DNA from 3 places in the Streptomyces sp. NPDC038707 genome. Region 2 is predicted to be linked to each of the others. Evidence: riboswitches for the same ligand, from Rfam matches in the RefSeq annotation. Region 2 holds a riboswitch; each other region holds the start of a gene.

The links. Region 2 has a riboswitch for cyclic di-AMP ahead of AB0E62_RS08465 (transglycosylase family protein). Riboswitches for the same ligand answer to the same signal wherever they lie in the genome.
Positions count from the first base shown of each region.
Region 1: linked by a shared signal. The riboswitch ahead of AB0E62_RS22470 (M23 family metallopeptidase) and the one ahead of AB0E62_RS08465 (transglycosylase family protein) in region 2 are both predicted to bind cyclic di-AMP.
Region 3: linked by a shared signal. The riboswitch ahead of AB0E62_RS24450 (transglycosylase SLT domain-containing protein) and the one ahead of AB0E62_RS08465 (transglycosylase family protein) in region 2 are both predicted to bind cyclic di-AMP.

Region 1 covers NZ_JBEZUP010000016.1:60,357-65,163, forward strand. The annotation lists gene AB0E62_RS22455 (GNAT family N-acetyltransferase) at 1-614, opposite strand, end outside; gene AB0E62_RS22460 (HPr family phosphocarrier protein) at 791-1,072, shown strand; gene AB0E62_RS22465 (GntR family transcriptional regulator) at 1,278-1,964, opposite strand; gene AB0E62_RS22470 (M23 family metallopeptidase) at 2,161-2,907, opposite strand; cyclic di-AMP (ydaO/yuaA leader) riboswitch at 2,920-3,072, opposite strand; gene AB0E62_RS22475 (pitrilysin family protein) at 3,299-4,687, opposite strand; gene AB0E62_RS22480 (pitrilysin family protein) at 4,684-4,807, opposite strand, start outside.
Region 2 covers NZ_JBEZUP010000004.1:336,768-341,574, forward strand. The annotation lists gene AB0E62_RS08455 (cytochrome P450) at 1-890, shown strand, start outside; gene AB0E62_RS08460 (transglycosylase family protein) at 1,059-2,219, shown strand; cyclic di-AMP (ydaO/yuaA leader) riboswitch at 2,358-2,578, shown strand; gene AB0E62_RS08465 (transglycosylase family protein) at 2,584-3,345, shown strand; gene eno (phosphopyruvate hydratase) at 4,347-4,807, shown strand, end outside.
Region 3 covers NZ_JBEZUP010000019.1:7,670-12,476, reverse strand. The annotation lists gene fahA (fumarylacetoacetase) at 1-563, opposite strand, end outside; gene AB0E62_RS24455 (HAD family hydrolase) at 826-1,638, shown strand; gene AB0E62_RS24450 (transglycosylase SLT domain-containing protein) at 1,705-2,193, opposite strand; cyclic di-AMP (ydaO/yuaA leader) riboswitch at 2,196-2,372, opposite strand; gene AB0E62_RS24445 (polyprenyl synthetase family protein) at 2,901-3,911, shown strand; gene AB0E62_RS24440 (DUF2092 domain-containing protein) at 4,226-4,807, shown strand, end outside.

The DNA of each region.
Region 1 (4,807 bases), on a different contig from region 2:
TCGGCGCGCTGTTCCCGGGCGTGCTGCACGGCCACGGAGCGGTCGGTGGGTTCGAGGTCCAGCTCCAGGCGTACGACGCCGTCCTCGAAGCTGCGCTTCTGGGTGTAGCCGGCGTCCGTGAACACCTTGATCATCTTGGTGTTGGCGGGCAGCACCTCGGCGGCGAAGCGGCGGATGCCGCGCTCGCGCGCGACGGCCGCGATGTGCTCCAGGAGCGCGGAGGCGACCCCGCGGCCCTGGTGGGCGTCCTGCACCAGGAAGGCGACCTCGGCCTCCTCGGCGGGCGCGGAGGCGGGCAGGCCGTCGGCGCCGATGCGGTCGTAGCGTACGGTGGCGATGAACTCGCCGCCGATGGTGGCCGCGAGCCCCACCCGGTCCACGAAGTCGTGGTGCGTGAAGCGGTGGACGTCCTTGGCGGACAGGCGGGGGTACGGCGCGAAGAAGCGGTAGTACTTCGACTCGTCCGAGACCTGCTCGTAGAAACTGACCAGGCGGTCGGCGTCATCGACGGTGATGGGCCTGATGCGCGCGGTGCCGCCGTCGCGCAGCACCACGTCCGCCTCCCAGTGGGCGGGGTACTGGTGCCGGTCCTGCCGGTCCGCCGAGGTCTGCATGGGCCCCAGAGTAAGGCTCGCGTACGACAACGGCGCGAGGCAGTCTATGGGGGCGAACGCCGGACCGAGGCCGCGGTCCGGCCTCGCGCCGGGGCGGTCCCGCGGGCCCGCTCCGGGCACGCTTCACGATATGGGAAACTGGTCTAGACAACCTGAGCACTGAAGGGCAGCAACACATGGCTGAGCGCCGCGTCAACGTCGGCTGGGCCGAGGGCCTCCACGCCCGCCCCGCTTCTCTCTTCGTCCGAGCCGCCACGGCCACAGGCGTCCCGGTGACGATCGCCAAGGCCGGGGGCAACCCCGTCAACGCGGCCTCGATGCTGGCCGTCCTGGGCCTGGGCGCCCAGGGTGGCGAGGAGATCGTCCTCGCCTCCGACGCCGAGGGCGCCGACGCCGCCCTGGACCGTCTGGCCAAGCTGGTCTCCGAGGGCCTGGAGGAGCTGCCCGAGACCGTCTGAGCAGACCGGGAAGCCGCGCCGTCCGCACCGGACGGCGCGGCTTCCGCGTTTTCGCGACCCCTCGCACTCCGCCGAATTCCGGGCGGGCCGTCCGTTCCGGCGACCGCACCTGCCGGACATCCGCGAGCGGAAATTCCGGCACCGCAAAAAGGGCAGCGGAAAACACCCGCCACCGAATAACCCTTCTTTGTATACGGCGCGCGTGTTAATGCCGTAGGCCCGACATGTTTACGGGGTGTTGCGAAGTCCTCACACGCTCCCCGGTGCCGGAGAAGCGGAGCCGGTGCGCGCCCGTCGCGCGCTCGGTGTGCAGGGCGGTCAGCGCCCGCGCGCGTTCGCCGTCCCCGCGCGCCACCGCGTCCACGATCGCGCCGTGCTCCACCCAGGTCTCCACCGGGCTCACCGGGGCCTCCACCGCGTACATCCAGGCGATCTTGTGCCGCAGCTGGGTCAGCATCGAGGTCAGCGAGGGGCTGCCGCAGGCCTGGGCGAGCGTCTCGTGGAACCAGCCGCCGAGCGAGCGCAGATCCTCGCTGTTGCCCTTCCGGGCCCGCTCCTGGCCCAGCCGGACCAGGCCGCGCAGCACCTTCAGGTGGGCCTCCGTGCGCCGCTGGGCGGCCCGCGCGGCGCCCAGCGGCTCCAGCAGCGTCCGCATCTCCAGCACGTCGGCGGCCTCCTGCTCGGTCGGCTCGGCCACGCACGCGCCCGCGTGCCGGCGCGTCACCACGAACCCCTCGGCCTCCAGGGTGCGCAGCGCCTCGCGGACGGGGACACGCGAGACGCCGTAGCGACGGGCCAGGACTTCCTCGGTGAGCCGGCTGCCGCGCTCGTAGACACCCGCGACGATGTCGTCCCGGACAGCGGTGCACACCGAGTGCGCCGGAATACGCATGACCGACCTCCGCCTTAATCCCCGTGAAACGCCGACACTGGACGCCTGTTCCGCGACTCTATTCCAATGCACCGGAATTTCCGACGGGGGGCGGTAATCCATGGATATTTTTTGGACAACGGGTCCGGCGGACACCGTGAAAAACGGCGAAAGCCCCGGCTCGGTGAGCCGGGGCCGCCAGGGAACGCGCGGAGCGTCAGATGTGCACGCCGTGCCCGCGGAGATAGGCGACGGGGTCGATGTCGGAGCCGTAGTCCGGGCTCGTGCGCGCCTCGAAGTGGAGGTGCGGGCCGGTGACGTTGCCCGTGGCGCCGGACAGACCGATCTGCTGGCCCGGCTCCACCTTCTGGCCCACCGTGACGCCGATGGACGACAGGTGCCCGTACTGCGTGTACATGCCGTCGGCCATCCGGATCACGATCTGGTTGCCGTAGGCGCCGCCCCAGCCGGTGGCGACGACCGTGCCGGAGCCCACCGCGTGCACGGTGGTGCCGGCGGCCGCGTGGAAGTCGATGCCGGTGTGCGAACCGGAGGACCACAGCGAGCTGGACGCCTGGTAGGCCGTGGAGACGTACGAGTGCGCGATGGGGGCGACGAAGGTGTTCAGCCTGCGGCGCTCGGCCTCGCGCGCGGCGCGGACCCGTTCCTCCTCGGCCCGCTCGGCGGCCGCCTTCTCCGCGGCCTCCTCGGCCGCCTTGCGGTCGGCGGCCTGCTGCTGGGCGGTGGCCTGCGCGTCGATCTGCGCGGCGACGTCCTCGGTGGCGGCGAGGACCGGGGTGAGGCCGGTCTGGTCCACGGGGCTGCCGGCGGCGAGCGCCGGAGAGGCGGCGAGGGTGCCGATGACACCGGTGGTGGTCAGGGCCGCGACGCCGGCCGCCTGAGCGGTGGTGCGCTTGACCCGGCCGGGCTTGCGGTGCTTCCCGGTGGCGCACATGAACGCCATGGAGTGGCTGGTCCTTTCCTTCCCTCTCGCCTACCGGGTTAGCTGACGGGTTCGGAGCAGGAAGGTCTCCTACGGGCCCCCTCGCGGGCGCCCGATTCACCCCAGGGACGGTGGGTCCCCGGCTCCCCTGGCTCGCGCCGTACGGGGACTCGGCGATGGCTGTCCGGTGCCGCGGGTGCGGCGCACTGCCTGACGAACAGCCCGGACGACGCTACGGCGGCCCGCTTTCGATCCTCAAACGGATCCGGGTTTTTGTAGCGCATCCCACAGGTCAGACAGGCAACCTCCGCCCCAAAACGGGCATCTGAGGGACCGAGTGGAACAGCGTGGGGCCCTGACGGCTCGTGACCGTCAGGGCCCCACGCGCGCGTGCGCCGGACGTGCCGGGCCGTTACTCGGCCGACACCACGGTCACCTCACCGATGCCGAGCTCCTCGACCGGTGCCTTGATCTGGGCGGCGTCGCCGACGAGGACGGTCACCAGGCGGTCCACCGGGAAGGCGTTCACCACGGCCGCGGTGGCCTCCACCGTGCCCGTGGCCGCCAGCTGCCGGTACAGCGTCGCCTGGAAGTCGTCGGGCAGGTGCTGCTCGACCTGGTCGGCCAGCGTGCTCGCGACGGCCGCCGCGGTCTCGTACTTCAGCGGCGCCACGCCGACGAGGTTCTGCACGGCGACGTCCCGCTCGGCGTCGGTCAGGCCCTCCGCCGCGACAGTGCGCAGCACCTTCCACAGGTCGTCCAGCGCCGGGCCGGTGTTCGGCGTGTCCACGGAGCCGCTGATGGCCAGCATCGCCGCGCCCGTGCCGTCCGGCGCGGACCTGAGGACCTGCCCGAAGGAGCGCACGCCGTAGGTGTAGCCCTTCTCCTCGCGCAGCACGCGGTCCAGGCGGGAGGTGAGGGTGCCGCCGAGGCAGTACGTGCCGAGCACCTGGGCGGGCCACACCCGGTCGTGCCGGTCGGGGCCGATCCGGCCGATGAGCAGCTGCGTCTGTACGGCACCGGGCCGGTCCACGATGACCACGCGCCCGGTGTCGTCGGCGGTCACCGGGGGCACCGGGCGCGGTTCGCCGGGGGTGCCGGTCCAGGCGCCCAGGGTGTCGCCGAGCAGCGCGTCCAGGTCGGTGCCGGTCAGGTCGCCGACGACGACCAGGGTGGCCGTGGCGGGCCGCACGTGACGGTCGTAGAAGGCGCGTACGGCCGCCGCGTCGATCTTCTCGACGGTCTCCTCGGTGCCCTGGCGCGGCCGGGACATGCGCGAGGTCGCCGGGAACAGCTCCTTGGAGAGTTCCTTGGCGGCCCGGCGGGACGGGTTGGCCAGCTCGTGCGGGATCTCGTCCAGGCGGTTGCGGACGAGGCGCTCGACCTCGCCCGGGGCGAAGGCGGGCGCGCGCAGCGCGTCGGCGAGCAGGCCGAGGCCCTTGGCCAGGCGGGAGGCAGGGACCTCCAGGCTGAGCCGGAGCCCGGGGTGGTCGGCGTGCGCGTCCAGGGTGGCGCCCGCGCGCTCCAGCTCGGCGGCGAACTCCTCGGCGGAGTGCCGGTCGGTGCCCTCGGAGAAGGCCCGCGCCATGATCGTGGCGACGCCGTCCAGGCCGGCCGGCTCGGCGTCCAGCGGCGCGTCCAGCAGCACCTCGACGGCGACGACCTGCTGGCCGGGGCGGTGGCAGCGCAGCACGGTCAGGCCGTTGTCGAGCGCGGTGCGCTCGGGGGCCGGAAACGCCCAGGGCCTGGCCTCGCCGGGCTGCGGCTGGGGGTGGAACTCCATGGTGGCGAGCTCGGTCACTTGGCCGTCTCCTCGTTCTCGGTCTCGTCGCGGCCCGCCTCTACGGTCGCTTCCTGCTCCGGGTCCTCGGGGACATCGGCGTCCGGGGCGGCCTGCGGGGACTTCGGCTCGTAGACCAGG
Region 2 (4,807 bases):
AGGAGCTGACCGACCAGCTCATCGACCGGTTCGCGAAGACGGGCTCCGCCGACCTGATCCACGAGTTCGCCTTCCCGCTGCCCATCTACGCCATCTGCGACCTGCTCGGCGTCCCGCGCGAGGACCAGGACGACTTCCGGGACTGGGCGGGCATGATGATCCGGCACGGGGGAGGACCGAGGGGCGGGGTCGCGCGGTCCGTCAAGAAGATGCGCGGCTACCTCGCCGAGCTGATCCACAGGAAGCGCGCGGCGCTGTCCGCCACGCCCGCGCCCGGCGAGGACCTGATCTCCGGCCTGATCCGGGCCTCGGACCACGGCGAGCACCTCACCGAGAACGAGGCCGCCGCCATGGCGTTCATCCTGCTGTTCGCCGGCTTCGAGACGACCGTCAACCTCATCGGCAACGGCACCTACGCGCTGCTCACCCACCCCGGCCAGCGCGCCCGCCTCCAGGACTCCCTGGCCCGCGGCGAACGGGACCTGCTGGAGACGGGCGTCGAGGAACTGCTGCGCTACGACGGCCCGGTGGAACTGGCCACGTGGCGGTTCGCCACCGAGCCGCTGGCCCTCGGCGGGCAGCGCATAGCGCCGGGCGACCCGGTGCTCGTCGTCCTCGCCGCCGCCGACCGGGACCCGGAGCGGTTCGCCGACCCGGACGTGCTCGACCTCGGCCGCCGCGACAACCAGCACCTCGGCTACGGCCACGGCATCCACTACTGCCTGGGCGCGCCGCTCGCCCGGCTGGAGGGGCAGACCGCGCTGGCCACCCTGTTCACCCGCCTGCCCGACCTGCGGCTGGCCGCCGATCCGGCCGACCTGCGCTGGCGCGGCGGGCTCATCATGCGCGGCCTGCGCACCCTGCCGGTGGAGTTCACGCCGACCGCCTGAACACAGGTCCTCCAGGAGAAGGTGACACTTTCTCAACTCTGTGATCTTCACGTGATCTGTGCGGCATGAACTTGTGACAAGTGATCGTCTGCCGATACGTTCACCCATCAGCGCGGCGAGCGGCTTCGACCGCCGCGCCGGTCCTGCTGTCGCTCGAAAGGCTTCTGCATGCTCTCCGGGAACGGTCGACACCGTCGCCCCCGCCAGGCTCCGGCCCTCCTCGTCGCGGCCGGAGTGACCGGCTCCGCCATCGCCATCCCGCTCCTCGGCGCCGCGAGTGCCAACGCGGCCGACGGCACCACGTGGGACAAGGTGGCCGAGTGCGAGAGCGGCGGCTCCTGGAGCGCGGACAACGGAAACGGGTACTACGGCGGCCTGCAGATCTCGCAGGACGACTGGGACGCGTACGGCGGTGGCCAGTACGCGGCCAGCGCCGACCAGGCCAGCCGTCAGCAGCAGATCGCCGTCGCCGAGAAGATCCTCGCCGACCGGGGCACCGCCCCCTGGGCCACCTGCGCCCTGCTGTCCGGTCTGACGCAGAACTCGGGGTCCGTGGACGTCGACACGGGCGTCGGCGGCTCCCATGACACCGGTGCCCCGAAGGACCCGTCCGGACCGGCCGGCACCTCCGGCACGGACAAGACTCCGGGGACCTCCGACCCGTCCGGCCGGCCGGACGCGACGCCCTCCACCGGCTCCGGCACCGGCCCGGGTTCCTCCGCGGAGCCGACCGAGGCGCCCACCTCCGAGGATGACAAGGGCGACAAGGGCGACAAGGGCGACAAGAACAACAAGAGCGGCAAGGAAGGCAAGGGCGACAAGGGCGGCAAGGAAGCGGGTCAGGCCGCCGACGACGCCGGCGAGGCGGCGGGCGAGGGCGCGGACGCGACCCCCGGTCCCGCCGGGACCGGCACCCCCGAGGCCGCCGGGACCTCCACGCCCGACACCGGCGGCTCCCAGACTCCCGGAGGGGCCCCGACGGCCACCCCGGACGCCGGGACCGTGCGCAACCCGCAGCAGGCGGCCGGTTCTTGGAGCCTGGTCGACACCGGCGCCGTCGGCACCGGCGGCCGGCACCGGGGACCCAGCGCGGACGAAAAGGTGACAAAGGGTCAGAACGGGGCCCCGTCCGGCCGGCACGCCTCCCGCGGACCGGACACCTACACCGTCCGCCAGGGCGACTCCCTGTCCTCCATCGCCGACTCCCTTGACGTCGACGGCGGATGGCACGCGTTGTACACCGGCAACAAGAAGGCCATCGGCGCCGACCCGAATCACATCACCGCCGGTCAGACCCTGGATGTCCAGGGCGAAACGGGCGCAAAGTAGCGGGACTTGACGTCCTGTTTAACGCCCTAATGTCCGGTTTGGCGAAAGTGTGGGATGAGTCTCAGAAGCCCTGATCGTCTTTGAAATTCCGGCGATCACCTGTCTACGGTCGAGGCCGCTCGTTCACCGCGAGCCCCGGCATCCACCACGCCGAATCCTGCCAGTGGTTGCCCGGGAACAGTCGTCGCGAACAAGCGCCGTAGGCAGGAGCGGGGGACCCAAGGTAGGCGCCGGGCCCAGCAGTTGAGCTGGGACCGGCTGGGGGTGAAGCCGCGTCACGCGCAAGCGGATGACGCGGCCGGGCAACTCAACCGGCCCGAACCCGACAGCTCACCTCGTAGGCGTCGGTGAGGGGAATCGATCCATGCTGTTTACCGGCAAGGGCAAGCACCGTCGTCCGTCCAAGGCCGTCCGCGCCATCACGCTCGCCGGTGTCACCGGTGCCGCCGTCGCCGCTCCGCTGATGGCGGCCGGCAACGCCTCCGCCGCCACCGCCTCCCAGTGGGACGCGGTCGCCCAGTGCGAGTCCGGTGGCAACTGGTCCATCAACACCGGCAACGGCTACTACGGCGGTCTGCAGTTCTCCGCCTCCACCTGGGCCGCGTACGGCGGCACGCAGTACGCCTCCACCGCCGACAAGGCGAGCAAGTCGCAGCAGATAGCCGTCGCCGAGAAGGTCCTCGCCGCCCAGGGCAAGGGTGCCTGGCCGGTCTGCGGCACGGGCCTGTCGGGCGCCGCCTACAACGGCTCCGCCCCGAGCGCCCCGGCGCCGTCCACCCCGTCGTCCACCCAGGGCTCGGGCACCTCCACCCGCTCCGCCGACCAGCAGGCCGCCTCCCGCTCCGCCGAACGCCCGGCCGCCTCGACGAACAAGAGCACGGGCACCGGCAACAGCACGAGCACCGGCAGCACCGGTGGCAGCGCGGGCAAGACCGTCACCACCCCGACCGGCAAGAAGGTCAAGAAGGGCGACGGCGAGTACAAGGTCGCCCAGGGTGACACGCTCAGCACCATCGCCGCCCGGCACAAGGTCGCGGGCGGCTGGCAGAAGCTGTTCGAGCTGAACAAGGACATCGTCCAGGACGCCGACCTCATCTACCCGGGCCAGCAGCTCCACCTGAAGTAGCCCCCGGGCCCCCAGGGTCCGCGCATCCCGGCGGCCCCTCCGAGGCCCCGTGCGGGCCACCCCCGTCCCCATGGGCCCCCGCCCCGGCGCGTCTTCCCCCGTACGCGCCGGGGCGGGGTTTTTCCGCACACGCCCCAGAGCCCCCGCCCGGCGCCCCCGTCCCGGGGTGCCTGCCCCGGCGCCCCCGTCCCGGGGTGCCTGCCCCGGCGCCCCCGTCCCGGCGCGTCTGTCCGGCGGCCCCGTTCCGGGGTGTCTGCCCCGGCGGCCCCGTTCCGGTGTGTCTGCCCGGTGGCCCCGTCCCGGGGTGCGTGCCCCGGTGGCCCCGTCCCGGCGTGCCCGCCCGGCGCCCCCGCCCCGGCGTGTCTGCCCGGCGGCCCCGTCCCGGGGTGCCCGCCCGGCGCCCCCGCCCCGGCGCCCCCGCCCCGAGGTGCCTGCCCCGGCGGCCCCGTCCCGGGGGTGCCTGCCCCGGCGGCCCCGTTCCGGGGTGCCTGCCCGGGTGGCCCTGTTCCGGGGTGCGTGCCCCGGTGGCCCCGTTCCGGCGTGCCCGCCCGGCGCCACCGCCCCGGTGTGTCTGCCCGGCGGCCCCGTTCCGGGGTGCCTGCCCTGGCGCCCCCGTCCCGGGGTGCCCGCCCGGTGGCCCCGTCCCGGGGTGCCCGCCCGGCGCCCCCGCCCCGGCGTGTCTGCCCAGCGGCCCCGCCCCGGCGCCCCGCCTCGAGGTGCCTGCCCCCGGCGCCCCCGTCCCGAGGTGCCCGCCCGGCGCCCCCGCCCCGGCGCGCCCGCTCAACGCCCCGCCCCCGCCCCGGCGCGCCCGCTCAACGCCCCCGGAGAGGCGTCCTGGCCCCGGAGCGATCCGGACCTTTGTTTTGAGCTGAAACAAAAGGTACGGTCGCCCTGTCCACGGGGCGGTCGGTCGCGGGCCGAGCGGCCCGGGACGGTTAGGCTCTAGTCGCAAGGCACACCAGCCCCGCACTTCCAGCGTCACATCCAAGAAGGAGATGCTCGTGCCGTCCATCGACGTCGTCGTAGCCCGGGAAATCCTGGACTCCCGAGGCAACCCCACGGTCGAGGTCGAGGTCGGCCTCGACGACGGCAGCACGGGTCGTGCCGCCGTGCCGTCCGGCGCCTCGACCGGCGCCTTCGAGGCCATCGAGCTGCGCGACGGTGACCCGAACCGCTACCAGGGCAAGGGCGTCGAGAAGGCTGTTCTCGCCGTCATCGAGCAGATCGGCCCCGAGCTGGTCGGCTACGACGCCACCGAGCAGCGCCTGATCGACCAGGCCATGTTCGACCTGGACGCCACCGACAACAAGGGCTCCCTCGGCGCCAACGCCATCCTCGGCGTCTCGCTCGCCGTCGCCCACGCCGCCTCCGAGGCCAGCGACCTGCCGCTCTTCCGTTACCTGGGCGGCCCGAACGCGCACCTGCTGCCGGTGCCGATGATGAACATCCTGAACGGCGGCTC
Region 3 (4,807 bases), on a different contig from region 2:
AGGCGGACCGACGGGCCGAAGACGGGCGCCGGGTCGGCCGGGCCCTTGCGCTGCCCGGACGGCCGTACGACGTCCGTGCCGGAGACGACGACCGTGCCGGCGCGGCCGTGGTAACCGATCGGCAGGTGCTTCCAGTTGGGGGTGAGGCTGTCCTCGGCGTCCGGGCGGAAGATCCGGCCGACGTTGCGGGCGTGGTGTTCCGAGGCGTAGAAGTCGACGTAGTCCGCGACCTCGAAGGGCAGGTGCAGGGTCACCTCGGACAGGGGACGGAACAGGGGCTCGACCGTCGGGCGGTGCGCCGGGTCGGTGACCCAGGACGTGACGTCGCGCCGTACCCGGGACCAGGTGGCGCGGCCGGCGGCCAGCAGCGGGTTGAGGGTGGGGGCGGCGAGCAGCGCCTGGTGGGGCGAGCCGGCCGCCGCCGCCGCGGCGCCCGCGTCGAGGACGTGGTTCCCGAGCCGGACGCCGATCCTCCGCTCCGTGCTGCCGGTGGGCGAGAACACGCCATAGGGGAGGTTGTGCGGGCCGAAGGGGTCGCCCTCGGGGACGTCGAAGGGGGGCATGGGTGCTGCCTCACTCTCATCCGTGCCATGCATGGCGAAGCGTTCCATGTGGTCGGGCCACACGTTACGGCCGACACGCGTGTCATGGGCAGTGGTCCCGGTGCCTTGGTGCTTGCCCGAAAGGGTGCTCGCGCGGGCCCACGGCGGTCCGGCGCGCGTGTGTCAGGAAGTCGTCCCCGGGCGGCACTTGGGGGCGCGCGGTACGGCGGGTGCGGGCCACGAGGGAGGGGTCGGCGGGGCCCGGGGTCCGTATTCTCTGGGCATGGCACCCACCCCGGCATATGCCCTCATCGCCACTGACCTGGACGGAACGCTGCTGCGCGGCGACGACACCGTCTCCGACCGGTCGCGCGCCGCGCTCGCGCGGGTGGCGCGGGCCGGGGCCCGGCATCTGGTGGTCACCGGCCGCCCGGCGCCGCGGGTACGGCCCCTGCTCACGCGCCTCGGCTGCACCGGTCTGGCGGTGTGCGGGCAGGGCGCGCAGGTCTACGACGCCGGGGCCGGCCGGCTGCTGTGGTCGGTGCGGCTGGACCGGGAGCTGGCGGAGACCGCGCTCGGCAAGGTCGAGGCGGAGGTGGGGCAGGTGTACGCGGCGGTCGACCAGGACGGCGAGGACGGGCTGACGCTCATCGAGCCCGGCTACCGGATGCCGCACCCGACGCTGCCCGCGGTGCGGGTCGCCCGGCGCGCCGAACTGTGGGCCCGGCCGATCAGCAAGGTGCTGCTGCGGCACGCCGAGCTGTCCGACGACGAGCTGGCGGCCGTGGCGCGCGCGGCGGTGGGCTCGCTGGCGAACGTCACCATGTCGGGGCCGGGCACCGTGGAGCTCCAGCCGAGCGGGGTGACGAAGGCGACCGGGCTGGCGCTGGCCGCCGAGCGGCTGGGGACCGGTGCCGAACGGGCCCTCGCCTTCGGTGACATGCCCAACGACATCCCGATGTTCCGCTGGGCGGCGCGCGGGGTCGCCATGGCCGGCGCGCATCCGGAGCTGAAGGCGGTGGCCGACGAGGTGACGGTGTCGAACGAGGACGACGGCGTCGCCGTCGTCCTCGAAAGACTCTTCCCGGCCGCCTGACCGCGGCGGGGGCCCGGCGGCGGGGCGACCGGGCGGGCGGACGGACCGCGGCGGGCGGCGGGTGCGTCAGTAGGCGCCGAACACGTTGTCGATCGAGCCGTAGCGGGCCGCCGCGTAGTTGCAGGCGGCGGTGATGTTCGCGACCGGGTCGTAGATGTCGAAGGACGTCCCGGCGACGTGGTACGCGTTGAAGGTCGGGTCGATGACCTGGAGCAGGCCCTTGGACGGGATGCCCTTGGCCGCGTTGGAGTCCCAGAGGTTGATGGCCGCGGGGTTGCCGGAGGACTCGCGGACGACGTTGCGGTAGATGCCGTTGTAGGTGCCCGGGATCTTCTTCTCGGCCATGATCGCGAGCGACTCGCGGATCCAGCCGTCGAGGTTGTCCGGGTAGCCGGCGGGGGTGGTGCCCACGGCCGGGGCCGCGGTGGTGGCGGCGAAGGCGCCGGACGCGCCGACGATCGGCAGGGCGAGGGCGGCGGCGCCGGTGCAGGCGGCGGCGAGGGTGCGGATGAGGCGGGTGTTCCCGGTACGGCGGTGCTGAGCGGCAGCAGACATCGAAAGATCCTCTCCGGCGCCTGCGAGGTGAGCTGTCGGGTTCGGGCGGGGAGGTGCCCGGCCGTGCCCGGAAGGAGGCACGGCTTCACCCCGAGCCGTTCCGGCGCGGCGGATGCCGTCCGGCGCGGCGACTTACCTGGGTCCCCCGCTCCTGCCGTACGAATGGGTTCGTGAATGGGTTACGCGGGCGGCGGCAGGATTCGGCGTCCGCCCGACGGCCCGGAACGTATGCGAGAGCACATGTCGGGAACAAGTACCGGATTCATGCAATGCGCTGTTTGACCTTGATCGGCATCGTATGGGGTGCTTGATCCTTTACGGTGGCGCATCCTCAACTCGCCGACGGGGCAAGGGGTGGCGGGGGGAGGGGTTGGTGGCGCGGTACGGCCTGACACGTGACCCAATTCACGAAATAGCAAAATACTTCAAACCAGACATGGGGGGTGTAGCGGCCGAAGGGGGCGAAGTGAAGTGAGGAAGGTGTGGAGAGGTCGCGACACGGTATCCAGATTACCTTTAAGTCAATATATGTCCCTTATTACCGTGTGATCAAAACGATGCCGGTCATGGTCCGATACCACCCGGGCTGGACCGGTGGGCGCTATCGGTGATCGAAACAGGACCGGATACGCTGACTTGAGTGATGGCAGCGACCTATCGACAAACCGTGTAATCGCCAGCAGACACCAGCAGACAGGAGACCCCTCGTGACCGTCGTCGGGCCGTTCGGGCTGAGCGTGCGGGACCAGGCTCTGGAAGCCGATGTCCAGGCCGGATTGGCGGCTGTCGAGGAAGGCTTGCTCGATGCCACCAAGAGCGAGGTCCCGTTCATCACCGAGGCCGCGCAGCACCTCGTGCGGGCCGGCGGGAAACGATTCCGGCCACTGCTCGTGATGCTCGCCGCCCAGTTCGGCGACCCGTACGCGCCGGGGGTCGTGCCGTCGGCCGTGGTCGTGGAGCTGACCCACCTGGCGACGCTGTACCACGACGACGTCATGGACGAGGCGGCCGTGCGGCGCGGGGTGGACAGCGCGAACACCCGCTGGGGCAACTCCGTCGCGGTCCTCACCGGTGACTTCCTCTTCGCCCGTGCCTCCCAGATCCTCGCCGACCTCGGCCCGGAGGCGGTGCGGGTGCAGGCCCTGGCGTTCGAACGGCTGGTCACCGGGCAGATCCTGGAGACCGCGGGTCCCTCGGACGGCCGTGACCCGGTCGAGCACTACCTGGACGTCCTGGCCGGCAAGACCGGCTCCCTGGTGGCGGTGGCCTGCCGGTTCGGCGCGATGATGTCCGGCGCCGGCGAGCGGGTCGTGGACGTGCTCACCCAGTACGGCGAACGGCTCGGGGTCGCCTTCCAGCTGGCGGACGACGTCCTGGACATCGCCTCCGACTCCCACGAGTCCGGCAAGACCCCGGGCACCGACCTGCGCGAGGGCATCCCGACGCTGCCGGTGCTCCGGCTGCGCGAACGGGCCGCCCGGCTCGGCCTGGCCGAGGACATCGCGCTGTGCGAGCTGCTGGACTCCGACCTCGGCGACGACGACCGGCACGCCCGGGCGCTGGCCGCGCTGCGCGCCCACCCCGCGCTGGAGCAGGCCCGCCGGGACACGGTGCGGTACGCGCAGGAGGCACGGGCCGCGCTGGCCCCGCTGCCGGAGTGCGACGCCAAGGCCGTGCTGGTGGAGCTGTGCGACGCGGTGGTCCACCGCGCCGGCTGACCCGGCCCGGCCCGCGCGCCGGCCGCTTCCCGCCCGTCCCGCCGGACCCCGGCGTCCCCCCGCGTCCCCCGGATGGACGCAGCGTCCCCTGCGCCCTGCTCTGCGACCCCTACGGGTCGGAGGAGGACATGGCCGTCGGGTGTCATACCGCAGGCGTAGACGCAGTTGCCTCCGAGGGGTGACGCTTCCGCGCCGCCGATTTGGTCCCATGGAAGCCGCAGAAATCACCACTCCTCACCGATTCGGGTGAGAATGGCGGCTCAGGGTTGACCAGCGTGAGAGCAGCCGCCGCCGACGACGGAGGTAAGGCACACATGGCACCGTACGAATCCGACGACGCAGTGGGCGCCGGGCACCAGGACGCCGCGCGGGACGGGGCCGCGCGCTCCCGCCCGCGCAAGGCCGCCCGGTATGCCGTTCCCGTCGCGGTGGTGGGGGTGGCGGCGGCCACGATCGGGCTCGTCCCGGCGCTCGCCGACTCCGGCGACCCCGACCTGCCGAAGATCACCGCACAGCAGCTCATCGAGAAGATGGCCAGGTCGGACGTGCAGCAGCTGTCCGGCACCGTGAAGATCTCCACCGACCTCGGCCTGCCCGACCTCGGCGGCCTGGAGGACGGCCTGCTCTCCGGCGCGGGACAGGGCGGCTCCGGCAAGGGCGACGGCTCCTCCGCCGACCCCCGGTCCCGGCTCACCGAGCTGGTGTCCGGGACGCACACCCTGCGGGTCGCCGCCGACGGCCCGGACCGGCAGAAGGTGTCGCTGCTGGAGCGCGGCGCAGAGTACAGCCTCATCCACGACGGCAAGGACGTCTGGGGCTACGACAGCAAGAGCAACGAGGTCTACCACTCCACCGCGGCCGACTCCGGCAAGGAGCGCCGGGACGGGCCGCCGGCC